DNA from 2 places in the Streptomyces sp. NPDC046122 genome. Region 1 is predicted to be linked to the other one. Evidence: riboswitches for the same ligand, from Rfam matches in the RefSeq annotation. Region 1 holds a riboswitch; the other holds the start of a gene.
The links. Region 1 has a riboswitch for S-adenosylmethionine ahead of thrC (threonine synthase). Riboswitches for the same ligand answer to the same signal wherever they lie in the genome.
Positions count from the first base shown of each region.

Region 1 (6,509 bases):
CAGCACGGAGTTCGCGATGCCGTTGTACGCGTCCGCGTGCGTCCCGGCGTCGATGTCGAGCATCCGTACGCCCGCCGTGCCCGTGCCGCGCCGCACCGCCTCCCGGTCGCCGTCCCCGAGCGCCGCGCAGACCCACAGCGAGTCGGCGTCCGACCCGATGGCCGAGAGGCCCGAGACGAGGCCGCCGCCGCCGCGCCGGGCGGCGAGCGTGCCGTCCTCACGGAGCGTGTACGAAACCGGGCCGCGATTGGATGCGACGAGAACCTGTGCAGCGCGCTCGGAGACCATGTGGCGAACCTAGCCCGTCCGGGAACCCCTCAAACGTGCGTACGGCTCACACCGGCCACAGTGGCCGTCACGCGACCCGCCGCGTCGCGTACTCGGCGATCTCGCACACCGGCGGCCGCTCCTCCGTGTCGACCGGGTGCGTCCGCGGGACGAAACCGACCCCGTCCGCGCCCCGCTCGAACTGCGTCAGCGCCGGCCGCACGATGTTGCCGCGCGACAGCCGCAGCTGGGCCGTCCGGTAGATCGTGGCGGCCATCCGCCCGAGCGCCTGCCCGTCCTGGTGGCGGTGCTTGCGCACACCGACGTCGACCTGGGCCAGCGCGTCGAGGCCCACCGTGTGGAGGGAGTCGACGAGGAGCCCCAGTTCCACTCCGTAACCGACCGGGAAGGGCAGGCGTTCGAGCAGCGAGCGGCGCACGGCGTACTCGCCGCCCAGCGGCTGCACGAAGCCGGCCAGCTGCGGCCAGTGCAGGTTGAGGATCGGGCGCGCGACCAGCTCGGTCACCCGGCCGCCCTGACCTGTGGCTTCGCCCAGGGGGCGGTCGTACATCGCCTTGACGAAGTGCACGTCCGGGTCGGTCAGCAGCGGCCCGACGATGCCGGAGACGAAGGAGGCGGAGAAGTCCTTCAAGTCCGAGTCGATGAAACACACGATGTCACCGTCCGTGACGAACAGTGACCGCCACAGCACCTCCCCCTTGCCGGGCAGCGCCGGTATTCGGGTGAGCACTGCGTCACGGTGGACGACCCGCGCGCCCGCCGCCGTCGCCACCTGGGCCGTCCGGTCCTTCGAGCCGGAGTCCAGTACGACGAGTTCGTCGACCAGGGGCACGGTCTCCATCAGTTCGTGGCGTATCGCCGCGACGATGTCACCGACCGTCTCCTCCTCGTCGAGGGCGGGCAGCACCACGCTCACGGTGAGACCGCGACGCGTTTTGGCCGCCATCAGCAGGTCCAGCGGCCGGTCGGCGGTCGACCAGGACCGCAGGTCAAGCCAGCGCTCCACCTCTTCCAGCACGGCCTTCTCCCTCGTCCGGCGAGCCTTGGGGCGGCTCGTCCTGTGATCCATCTCGCGGTGCGGACGACTGTCTCAACCGTCCGGGGGTTCGGTTACAGTCTTGAACAACGCGGAGGACCCTCGCATCTCGGGGGGCCCGCGGGACAAACGCGCCGGGTCCAGATCCGGCGCCACAGCGCTCATCCAGAGGGACTGAGGGAACGGCCCGTTGAAGTCCCGGCAACCATTCCGCCGACCGCGAGGTAACGGTGGGGACGGTGCCAATTCCGTCTCACGGCGAAACGCGCCGTGGGGAAGATGAGGAGAAAGGGCCTCGCCACCATGGCTGTGCAGTCTGCTGAAGCCGATGCAAACACCACGAATCCCCTGCCCGTAGACCTGGGCCCCGCCACCGCGCTGTCCTGCCGCGAGTGCGGAGAACGATTCGAACTCGGTCCCATCTTCGCGTGTTCTTCCTGTTTCGGCCCGCTCGAAGTCGCCTACGAGCTGCCGCTCGGTGACACGGAGCGCCTGCGCAAGCAGATCGAGGCCGGACCGGACAACATCTGGCGGTACGCGCCCCTGCTGCCCGTGCCCGCCGACGTGGCCGGCAAGCCGAGTCTGAACCCGGGCTTCACCAAGCTCGTCAAGGCCGACAACCTGGCCCGCGAGCTGGGCGTCACCGGTGCTCTGTACGTCAAGGACGACTCCGGCAACCCGACGCACTCCTTCAAGGACCGTGTCGTCGCGATCGCCGTCGAGGCCGCCCGAGCGTTCGGCTTCACGACGCTCTCCTGCTCCTCCACCGGCAACCTCGCCGGCGCGGTCGGCGCCGCCGCCGCGCGGGCAGGTTTCCGCTCGTGCGTGTTCATCCCGCACGACCTGGAGCAGGGCAAGGTCGTCATGGCCTCGGTCTACGGCGGCGAGCTGGTCGGCATCGAGGGCAACTACGACGACGTCAACCGCTTCTGCTCGGAGCTCATCGGCGACCCGCTGGGCGAGGGCTGGGGATTCGTCAACGTCAACCTGCGCCCGTACTACGGCGAGGGCTCCAAGACCCTGGCGTACGAGATCTGCGAGCAGCTCGGCTGGCAGCTGCCGGACCAGCTCGTCATCCCGATCGCCTCGGGCTCCCAGCTCACGAAGATCGACAAGGGGCTGAAGGAGCTCATCGCCCTGGGTCTGGTCGAGGACAAGCCGTACAAGATCTTCGGCGCCCAGGCCGAGGGCTGCTCGCCGGTGTCGACGGCCTTCAAGGCCGGGCACGACGTCGTACGGCCGCAGAAGCCGAACACGATCGCCAAGTCGCTCGCGATCGGCAACCCGGCGGACGGCCCGTACGTTCTGGACATCGCCCGGCGCACGGGCGGCGCGGTCGAGGACGTCAACGACGAGCAGGTCGTGGAGTCGATCAAGCTGCTGGCCGAGACGGAGGGCATCTTCGCGGAGACCGCGGGCGGCGTGACCGTCGGCGTGACGAAGAAGCTCATCGAGGCCGGGCTGCTGGACCCCACCCTCACCACCGTCGTGCTCAACACGGGCGACGGCCTGAAGACCCTCGAGGCGGTGGCCCCGACCACGGGCCAGTCCGCCGTCATCCGCCCCAACCTGGACTCTTTCCGAGAGGCTGGCCTCGCATGAGTGTCAACGTCCGCATCCCGACGATTCTCCGTACGTACACGGACGGCAAGGCCGAGGTCGCGGCCGAGGGGGCGACCCTCGCCGACGTCATCGCCGACCTGGAGAAGAACCACGCGGGCATCGCGGCCCGTGTGCTGGACGACCAGGGCAAGCTGCGGCGCTTCGTGAACGTGTACGTCAACGACGACGACGTGCGCTTCGAGCAGGGCCTGGAGACCGCCACGCCCGACGGCGCCGGCGTCTCGATCATTCCGGCCGTCGCCGGAGGCTGATTTCCAGCCGAGCGAGTGGCTGATTCCGCTTCACGCACTCCTCCGCACGTCGATTGCCCCCTCCGCCACAGAAAGCGGAGGGGGCAATTCTGCATGGTTGAGCGCGGTACAGTTGGGGAAACCCCCTCCACCGCCTGTGCCGGACGCATATGAGAATGCGGCCCCGCGCGGTGAGAAGCAGTCAAAGTACCGGACCGAATTGCCCGCCCGTGTGCGGCTTGTCCGGACCGACTTGCCCGGGAAACCTGAGGATTATTCGCTTTCGCGCGTTCATCCATGCCCAGATTTCTCGTCGGATTGACCTGTTGCAGAGGGCAGTTGGGCAGATACATTCAGCGGCGGTCGACGCGTTCCGGCGCACGCCCTCTCCTGTCGGAGGGCGGAGGAGTCTGACCCAGGGCCCGCGAAGTGCGGTCCTGTGCAAGGGCCAGTAATAGGGGAGTTAGGCATGGCTCAGGGCACCGTCAAGTGGTTCAACGCGGAGAAGGGGTACGGCTTCATCGCGGTCGACGGTGGTGCGGATGTTTTCGTCCACTACAGCGCGATCCAGATGGACGGGTACCGCACCCTTGAAGAAGGTCAGCGAGTCGAATTCGAGATCTCGCAGGGCCAGAAGGGTCCGCAGGCGGACATGGTCAAGCTCGCCGTCTGATCTCGGCGCGATCGGCCACCGACGCACTCACGCATGAAGGGTCTGTACCCCGCACCGGGTACAGGCCCTTCCTGCGTGCCGGGCCGCCTCCGGACGTCTGTCCACATCCGAGGGGGACGCTTGCACTCGAAGGGGTCGAGTGCTAATCATTGGCGTTAGCACTGTTAGCACTCTCCCAGCGAGAGTGACAGAAGGACCGGGCCGGTGAGGCCCGCAGGCCGGGTGGGACAAGGAAAACCACCAGGCAGGCTGGCCGTCCGTCGCGGGCGCCACTCGGTCCGGAGAATCCACCCCAGTCCGGGAGGACCACTTCACATGGCCAAGATCATCGCGTTCGACGAGGAGGCACGGCGCGGTCTCGAGCGCGGGATGAACCAGCTCGCCGACGCCGTCAAGGTCACCCTCGGCCCCAAGGGCCGTAACGTCGTCCTCGAGAAGAAGTGGGGCGCCCCCACGATCACCAACGATGGTGTTTCCATCGCCAAGGAGATCGAGCTCGAGGACCCGTACGAGAAGATCGGCGCCGAGCTGGTCAAGGAAGTCGCGAAGAAGACCGACGACGTCGCCGGTGACGGTACGACGACCGCGACTGTCCTCGCCCAGGCTCTGGTCCGCGAGGGCCTGCGCAACGTCGCCGCCGGCGCCAACCCGATGGCCCTCAAGCGCGGCATCGAGAAGGCCGTCGAGGCCGTCTCCGCCGCTCTCCTTGAGCAGGCCAAGGACGTGGAGACCAAGGAGCAGATCGCTTCTACGGCCTCCATCTCCGCCGCCGACACCCAGATCGGCGAGCTCATCGCCGAGGCGATGGACAAGGTCGGCAAGGAAGGCGTCATCACCGTCGAGGAGTCGCAGACCTTCGGGCTCGAGCTCGAGCTCACCGAGGGCATGCGCTTCGACAAGGGCTACATCTCGGCGTACTTCGCCACCGACATGGAGCGCATGGAGTCGTCGCTCGACGACCCGTACATCCTGATCGTCAACTCCAAGATCTCCAACGTGAAGGACCTCCTTCCGCTGCTGGAGAAGGTCATGCAGTCGGGCAAGCCGCTGCTGATCATCGCGGAGGACGTCGAGGGCGAGGCGCTGTCCACGCTCGTCGTCAACAAGATCCGTGGCACCTTCAAGTCCGTCGCCGTCAAGGCTCCGGGCTTCGGTGACCGCCGCAAGGCCATGCTCGGCGACATCGCCATCCTCACCGGTGGCACCGTCATCTCCGAGGAGGTCGGCCTCAAGCTGGAGAACGCCGGTCTCGACCTGCTCGGCCGCGCCCGCAAGGTCGTCATCACCAAGGACGAGACCACGATCGTCGACGGCGCCGGTGACAGCGACCAGGTCCAGGGTCGCGTCAACCAGATCCGTGCCGAGATCGAGAACTCCGACTCGGACTACGACCGCGAGAAGCTCCAGGAGCGTCTGGCGAAGCTTGCCGGCGGCGTTGCCGTCATCAAGGCCGGCGCCGCCACCGAGGTCGAGCTCAAGGAGCGCAAGCACCGCATCGAGGACGCGGTGCGCAACGCCAAGGCCGCCGTCGAGGAGGGCATCGTCGCCGGTGGTGGCGTGGCGCTGCTCCAGGCCACGGCCGTCTTCGAGAAGCTCGAGCTCCAGGGCGACGAGGCGACCGGCGCCAACGCCGTGAAGCTCGCGCTGGAGGCTCCGCTGAAGCAGATCGCCGTCAACGGTGGTCTCGAGGGCGGCGTCATCGTCGAGAAGGTGCGCAACCTGCCGCTCGGCCACGGCCTGAACGCCGCGACCGGCGAGTACGTCGACATGATCGCCGAGGGCATCATCGACCCGGCGAAGGTCACGCGTTCCGCGCTGCAGAACGCCGCGTCCATCGCCGCGCTGTTCCTCACCACGGAGGCGGTCATCGCCGACAAGCCCGAGAAGGCCGGTGCCCCCGCAGGCGGCGGCATGCCGGGCGGTGACATGGACTTCTGATCCGTCAGGATCAGCGACTCCATTCGCGTACTGCCGTACGCGACCGAGGGCGGCACTCCCACTGCGGGGGTGCCGCCCTCGGGCGTTCTGCGTTCACCCACTTCGGTGCACTTACTGAATGTATTCAAACCACCACGGCGAGTGATTGCGCTTGATCGTTTCTGCATGGTGCCATCGTGACCATGCCGAATTCCATGAGGATCGCCCTCGCGGCCGCCGCCACGGCTGTCCTGGCGACCGTAGGACCGTTGTCCGCCTCCGCGGCGGAGCCCGACCGCTCGACGCCCGCGCCGCTCAGACTCGTGGACCAGGCCGTCCCGGGTCAGTACCTCGTCGAAACGAAACCCGCGTCCGACGTCGCCAAAGTGGCGAGCCAGGCGGGCGTGACGCCGCTGTTCAGTTTCACCAAGGTCATGCACGGGTTCGCCGCCAAGCTGACCGACGCCCAACTGAAGCTCGTGCGGGCCGATCCGCACGTGGCCGCCGTGGAGCAGGACGCCAAGGTCACCGTGAAGGGGCCCGCCGCCTCCTGGGGCCTGGACCGGATCGACCAGCGCGCACTGCCGCTCGACAACCAGTTCACCGCCACCGCCACCGGCGCCGGAGGGGTCGCGTACATCCTCGACACCGGCATCGACTACCACCACGCCGAGTTCGGCGGCCGCGCGCGGTTCGGCTTCGACGCGTTCCAGGGCGAGGGGCGCTTCGGGCGGGACTGCCA
Region 1 is NZ_JBWKLQ010000005.1:349,082-355,590, reverse strand. Features, by position in the region: gene AC07FK_RS17440 (alpha,alpha-trehalose-phosphate synthase (UDP-forming)) at 1-288, opposite strand, end outside; gene AC07FK_RS17435 (glucosyl-3-phosphoglycerate synthase) at 356-1,306, opposite strand; SAM riboswitch class I at 1,483-1,610, shown strand; gene thrC (threonine synthase) at 1,604-2,926, shown strand; gene AC07FK_RS17425 (MoaD/ThiS family protein) at 2,923-3,198, shown strand; gene AC07FK_RS17420 (cold-shock protein) at 3,647-3,850, shown strand; gene groL (chaperonin GroEL) at 4,166-5,788, shown strand; gene AC07FK_RS17410 (S8 family peptidase) at 5,983-6,509, shown strand, end outside.

Region 2 (6,509 bases), on a different contig from region 1:
GAGGCCGACCCGGTCGTCAAGGCCAAGGTCATGTCGGACTTCGCGGCCGGCGCCGAGGAGTCCGCGATCGGCCGGCGCAAGCTGATCCGCACCACGATGTTCGGCGCGCTGGCCATGGTGCCGCTCTCCGGTGTGGTCCTGCTGCGCGACCTGGGCCCGCTGCCCGAGGAGAAGCTCCGCCACACGCTGTGGGGCAAGGGCAAGCAGCTCATCAACATGAACACGAACGAGCCGCTGCGTCCCGAGGACGTCGCGGTCGGTTCGCTGACCTTCGCCAAGCCGGAAGGCCTGGAAGAGGACAACCACGAGTTCAACAACGAGATCGCCAAGGCCGCCCTGATGATCGTCCGGCTCCAGCCGCAGGACATCAAGGACAAGCGCGAGCTCGACTGGTCCCACCAGGGCATCGTGGCGTTCTCGAAGATCTGCACCCACGTCGGCTGCCCGATCAGCCTGTACGAGCAGCAGACGCATCACGTGCTCTGCCCGTGCCACCAGTCCACTTTCGACCTCTCCGACGGTGCGCGCGTCATCTTCGGCCCGGCCGGCCACGCCCTCCCGCAGCTGCGGATCGGCGTGAATGACGAAGGATTCCTCGAAGCGCTCGGCGACTTCGAAGAGCCCGTCGGTCCTAGTTTCTGGGAGCGCGGATGAGCACCGTGACTGACGAAAAGCGCAAGGCGCCCGCAGGCGAGCGGGTCGCCGACTGGGCGGACGGCCGGCTGGGCATCTACAGCCTGGCCAAGGCCAACATGCGCAAGATCTTCCCGGACCACTGGTCCTTCATGCTCGGTGAGATCGCGCTCTACAGCTTCATCATCATCATCCTCACGGGTGTGTACCTGACGCTGTTCTTCCACCCGAGCATGAACGAGGTCGTGTACCACGGCTCGTACGTGCCGATGCAGGGCATCCGGATGACGGAGGCCTACGCGTCGACCCTGGAGATCAGCTTCGACGTCCGCGGCGGTCTGCTCATCCGGCAGATCCACCACTGGGCGGCGCTGATCTTCCTCGCGGCGATGTTCGTGCACATGATGCGCGTGTTCTTCACGGGCGCGTTCCGCAAGCCCCGTGAGATCAACTGGCTGTTCGGCTTCCTGCTGTTCGTCCTGGGCATGTTCACCGGTTTCACCGGCTACTCGCTCCCGGACGACCTGCTCTCCGGCACCGGTGTCCGCTTCACGCAGGGCGCGATCCTGGCGACGCCCGTCGTCGGCACGTACATCTCGTTCTTCCTGTTCGGCGGCGAGTTCCCGGGCCACGACATGGTGGCGCGGTTCTACTCGATCCACATCCTGCTGCTGCCGGGCATCATGCTCGGCCTCGTGGTGGCGCACCTGATCCTGGTCTTCTACCACAAGCACACGCAGTTCGCGGGTCCCGGCCGTACGAACAAGAACGTCGTCGGCATGCCGCTGCTGCCGGTCTACATGGCCAAGGCCGGAGGCTTCTTCTTCCTGGTCTTCGGTGTCATCGCGGCCATCGCCGGTCTGTTCACGATCAACCCGGTCTGGGCGCTCGGCCCGTACCGTCCGGACCAGGTGTCCACCGGCGCCCAGCCCGACTGGTACATGGGCTTCGCCGAGGGTCTGATCCGTGTCATGCCCGGCTGGGAGATCAACCTGTGGGGTCACACGCTCGCCCTGGGCGTGTTCATCCCGCTGACGCTCTTCGGTCTGGTCCTCGTCGCGCTGGCGGTCTACCCGTTCATCGAGTCGTGGGTCACCGGTGACAAGCGCGAGCACCACATCCTGGACCGGCCGCGCAACGCGCCGACCCGGACCGCGCTGGGCGTCGCCTGGATCACCGGTTACGTGATCATGCTCCTGGGTGGCGGCAACGACATCTTCGCCACGCACTTCCACCTGTCGATCAACTCGATCACCTGGTTCGTCCGGATCTCCTACTTCGTGGGCCCGGTCCTGGCGTTCGTGATCACCCGGCGGATCTGCCTCGGCCTTCAGCGCCGCGACAAGGACAAGGTGCTGCACGGACGCGAGTCCGGCATCATCAAGCGCCTGCCGCACGGTGAGTTCGTCGAGGTCCACGAGCCGCTCAGCCGGCAGCAGCTCCACACGCTCACGGCGCACGAGCAGTACGCGCCGGCCGAGATCGGCCCGTCGGTCGACGAGAACGGCGTCGAGCGCAAGGTGACGCGCGGCCAGAAGCTCCGGGCCAAGCTGAGCAAGGGCTACTACGGCGAGGGGAACCAGATCCCCAAGCCGACCGCCGACGAGTACAAGGAGATCACCAGCGGCCACGGCCACCACTGATCTCCGACCGTCAGGTCGCCACAGCGGGAGCCCCGTCCATTCGTCGGACGGGGCTCTTCGCCGTCCGCCCGGCTGGATAGGGTAGGAGCCATCCTTACTGGCTGTGGACCCTGGAGCGGACCATGAACGTTGTGACCCCGGTCGGCGGCGACAGCGTGGCGGCCGGCTCCTGGCCGGATGTCCTGAACGCCCTGCTGCGCGGCGAGGACCTCTCCGCCGACGACACGGCGTGGGCCATGGACCGCATCATGAGCGGCGAGGCCACCGACGCCCAGATCGCCGGCTTCGCGGTCGCGCTGCGGGCCAAGGGGGAGACGGTCGGCGAGGTCACCGGTCTGGTCCGGGCGATGTACGCCCATGCCAACACCATCGAGGTGCCGGGCCGTACGGTCGACATCGTCGGCACCGGCGGCGACCTCGCCAAGACGGTCAACATCTCCACCATGTCGGCGATCGTCGTCGCGGGCACCGGCGCCAAGGTCGTCAAGCACGGCAACAGGGCCGCCTCGTCCGCGAGCGGCGCCTCGGACGTCCTGGAGAAGCTCGGCGTCAACCTGGAGCTGACGCCCCGGCGTGTCGCCGAGGTGGCCGAGGAGGCGGGCATCACCTTCTGCTTCGCCGTGAAGTTCCACCCCGCCCTGCGGTACGCCGCGAAGGCGCGCAAGGAGCTGGGCGCGCAGACGACGTTCAACATTCTCGGCCCGCTGACGAACCCCGCGCGGGTGAAGGCCCAGGCGGTCGGCGTCGCCGACGCCCGGATGGCCCCCATCGTGGCCGGCGTGCTCGCCGAACGGGGGAATTCCGCGCTCGTCTTCCGCGGTGACGACGGCCTCGACGAGCTGACGACGACGGCGACCTCGCGGGTGTGGGCTGTACGGGACGGGGCGGTGACGGAGCAGACCTTCGACCCGCGCGACGTGGGCCTGGAGATCGTGCCCGTCGAGGCGCTGCGCGGCGCGGACGCGTCGTACAACGCGGACGTCGCCCGGCGGCTGCTGGCCGGTGAGACCGGTCCGGTGCGCGATGCCGTGCTGCTGAACACGGCGGCGGCGCTGGTCGCCCTGGATCCGTCCGACGCGTCGCTGAACGAGCAGCTCGCGGCCGGGATCGCCAAGGCCGCCGAGTCGATCGACTCGGGGGCGGCGCGCGCGGCGCTGGAGCGCTGGGTGGCGGCCAGCAACAGCTGAACACGGTTGTGCTCGACGCGAGGCGCGGTCCGCGGAGTCCCTTTCGGGTCTCAGGAAGCGGACCGCGCCTTGCGTCGTCCTGATCTTGTGGCAAGATGCTTGACAGGTCATGAGTGACAGCGTTTTGGCCCCGGCTTGCTGTCCGGCAACCCTCCGTCCGTGGCGGGGTGCCCCGGGTGAAGACCAGGTCGTGGACAGAAAGGTCCACGGCAAGCGCGGACCCCTGCACACCCTGGGGTCCTGGTCCTCAAGGGAGCAGTCTCGTGAGCAAGCGAATGCGATAGGGCTCGAAGCCCCCTTCCGCGCACCCTTTTTCTCTTCTCCTGCGCTGCCGCGCGTCGTCGCCGGCGCAGTGAATTCGCCTGCCCCACACGGGAGTTCGCCATGTCTGTCTCCAGCGCTGTCACCGACCACGCCGTTTGTTCTCCTCTGCCCGTTCTCGGCCACGATGTCCGCGTGCCGCTCGTGACCGGTGGCGAGGTCACCTACGCCGCCCTCGACTACGCCGCCAGCGCCCCGGCCCTCCAGCGCGTGTGGGACGACGTGGCGGCGTACGCGCCGTACTACGGCAGCGTGCACCGGGGCGCGGGCTACCTCTCGCAGCTGTCGACGGACCTCTTCGAGAACAGCCGCGCCACCGTCGCCGAGTTCCTCGGCTGCCGCGAGGACGACCAGGTCGTCTTCACCCGCTCCACGACCGACTCGCTCAGCCTGCTGGCCGCGGCCCTGCCCGCCGACTGCCAGGTGTTCGTCTTCGAGACCGAGCACCACGCCTCGCTGCTGCCCTGGCGCGACGCGCGGGTCGACTACCTGAACGCGCCGCGCACTCCGGCCCAGGCGGTCGAGACGCTGGAGCGCGCGCTGGCCGACCGCGACCCCCACGGTCCGGCCCTGGTGTGCGTCACCGGCGCCTCGAACGTCACCGGTGAGCTGTGGCCCGTGAAGGAACTCGCCGCCGCGGCCCACGCCCACGGCGCGCGCATCGTGCTGGACGCCGCCCAGCTCGCGCCCCACCACCCGCTGGACATTGCCGAGCTGGACGTCGACTGGGTGGCCTTCTCCGGGCACAAGCTGTACGCGCCGTTCGGCTCCGGCGTCCTCGCGGGCCGCGCCGACTGGCTGCGGAGCGCCGAGCCGTACCTCGCGGGCGGCGGCGCCTCGCGCAAGGTCGCCCGCCGCGCGGACGGCGGCGTGGACGTCGAGTGGCACACCACGGCCGCCCGCCACGAGGCCGGATCGCCCAACGTCATCGGCGTGTACGCGATCGCCTCCGCCTGCAAGGCGCTCACCGAGGTCGGCTTCGACTCCCTGGTCGAGCGCGAGCAGCGGCTCGTGACGAAGGTGCGGGAGGGGCTGGCCGAGGTGGACGCCGTCCGGGTGCTGTCGCTCTTCGGGGACGACGCCCCGCGCGTCGGCGTCATCTCGTTCGTCGTCGACGGCTGGAACAGCTCGCACTTCGCCGCGGCGCTCTCCGCCGAGTACGGGATCGGCGTACGGGACGGCCTGTTCTGCGCGCACCCGCTGGTCCGCACGCTGCTCGGCAGCGACCCGCAGGACCCGGGGGAGTGCGGCGCCCCGGAGGCGGAGCCGGGTGAGCGGTCGCTGAACGCGATCCGCGTGAGTTTCGGCGCCGGTACGCCCGAAGAGCACGTCGAGCGGTTCGTCGGCGCGGTCAAGGAGCTCGTCAGGGACGGCGCGAAGTGGAACTACCGCACCGAGGAAGGCCGCTGCGTCCCGGCGGTCTGACCGCCCCCGGGCCCGTACGCCGGGCCCGCTCGGTCGAACCGGTGAGGAACGCGCCGCCGCGGCCGGGCGGGCGCCGGGTGTTACGCGTCGAGGCCGATCGCGAAGGCCGCTTCCAGATCGTGCTGCGAGTACGTACGGAAGGCGACGTGCGTGTCGGTGCCCTCGACGCCGGGGATCTTGCTGATCCGGCCGGGGATGACGTCCGCCAGGTCGTCGTGCTTCGCCACGCGGACCATGGCGATCAGGTCGTACGTCCCGGTGACCGAGAAGACCTCGCTGACGCTGTCCAGCGCGGCGATCGACTCGGCGATCTCGGGGATCCGGTCCACGCTGGTCTTGATGAGCACGATCGCGGTGATCACGGTTGGCTTTCTCCCTCGGTGGCCGGCGCTGAGGTCCTCACTCTATCCGTACGCCGACTGCGCCCCCAGGCGTAGAGGAAGCCCGCGCAGAACCCCGCCACGTGCGCCAGGTAGGCCACCCCGGGGCCCGACCCGGCGCGCTGCGCCGCCACCCACTGCAGCGCGAACCAGAAGATCAGCACGATCCAGGCGGGGAAGCGCAGCGGCAGGAAGAAGAGGAAGGGGAACAGGCTGGTGACGCGCGCCCTGGGGAAGAGGAAGAGGAAGGCGCCGAGCACCGCCGAGATGGCTCCCGAGGCCCCGACCAGCGTCTGGTCCGAATCGGCGTGGACGACGGCGTACACGACGAGGGCCAGGTAGCCGCAGCCCACGTAGAACAGGGCGAACTGGAGGCGGCCCATCCGTTCCTCGGCCATGGCTCCGAAGACGAAGAGGAACAGCATGTTGCCCAGCAGGTGGAGCCAGCTGCCGTGCACGAACAGCGCCGTCAGCGGGGTGACGAGCGCGGGCGGGCCGCCGCTCGTCAGCTCGTCGGGGATCACGCCCCACCGCTCGAAGTATCCGCTCTGCGCGGCGAGGAGCGCGTCGCCCGTGCCGTAGACCGGATTGAGGCCCGAGAGGGGGCCGACGACGAAGATCAGACAGCACAGACCGATCGCTCCGTACGTCACCACGGGTCCTCGGGCCGCTGCCCGCCAATTGATCACGGCCAGATCATCTCGTAACGGGACCGGGCGGGACAGAGCGCCTCGCCGGGCCCCGTCCCGCACCGTGGACGGTCCGCCGCAGGGGGTACCCGTAAGGCCGTAGGGTTACGGGCAGTAGGCGCGACGAAAGAGGACGCACGATGACGACGGTTCCCCTGCCGACTGCCGAGACTCGGTGGCGCTGCGCCCTGTGCGGCAATCTCACACGTTTCGACGTGACCCGCTCGTCGA
Region 2 is NZ_JBWKLQ010000002.1:408,332-414,840, reverse strand. Features, by position in the region: gene qcrA (cytochrome bc1 complex Rieske iron-sulfur subunit) at 1-654, shown strand, start outside; gene qcrB (cytochrome bc1 complex cytochrome b subunit) at 651-2,276, shown strand; gene trpD (anthranilate phosphoribosyltransferase) at 2,399-3,463, shown strand; SAM riboswitch class IV at 3,569-3,685, shown strand; gene AC07FK_RS06720 (aminotransferase class V-fold PLP-dependent enzyme) at 3,848-5,209, shown strand; gene AC07FK_RS06715 (Lrp/AsnC family transcriptional regulator) at 5,290-5,571, opposite strand; gene AC07FK_RS06710 (rhomboid family intramembrane serine protease) at 5,568-6,278, opposite strand; gene AC07FK_RS06705 (hypothetical protein) at 6,419-6,509, shown strand, end outside.
Region 2: another riboswitch for S-adenosylmethionine. It lies ahead of AC07FK_RS06720 (aminotransferase class V-fold PLP-dependent enzyme); the one in region 1 lies ahead of thrC (threonine synthase).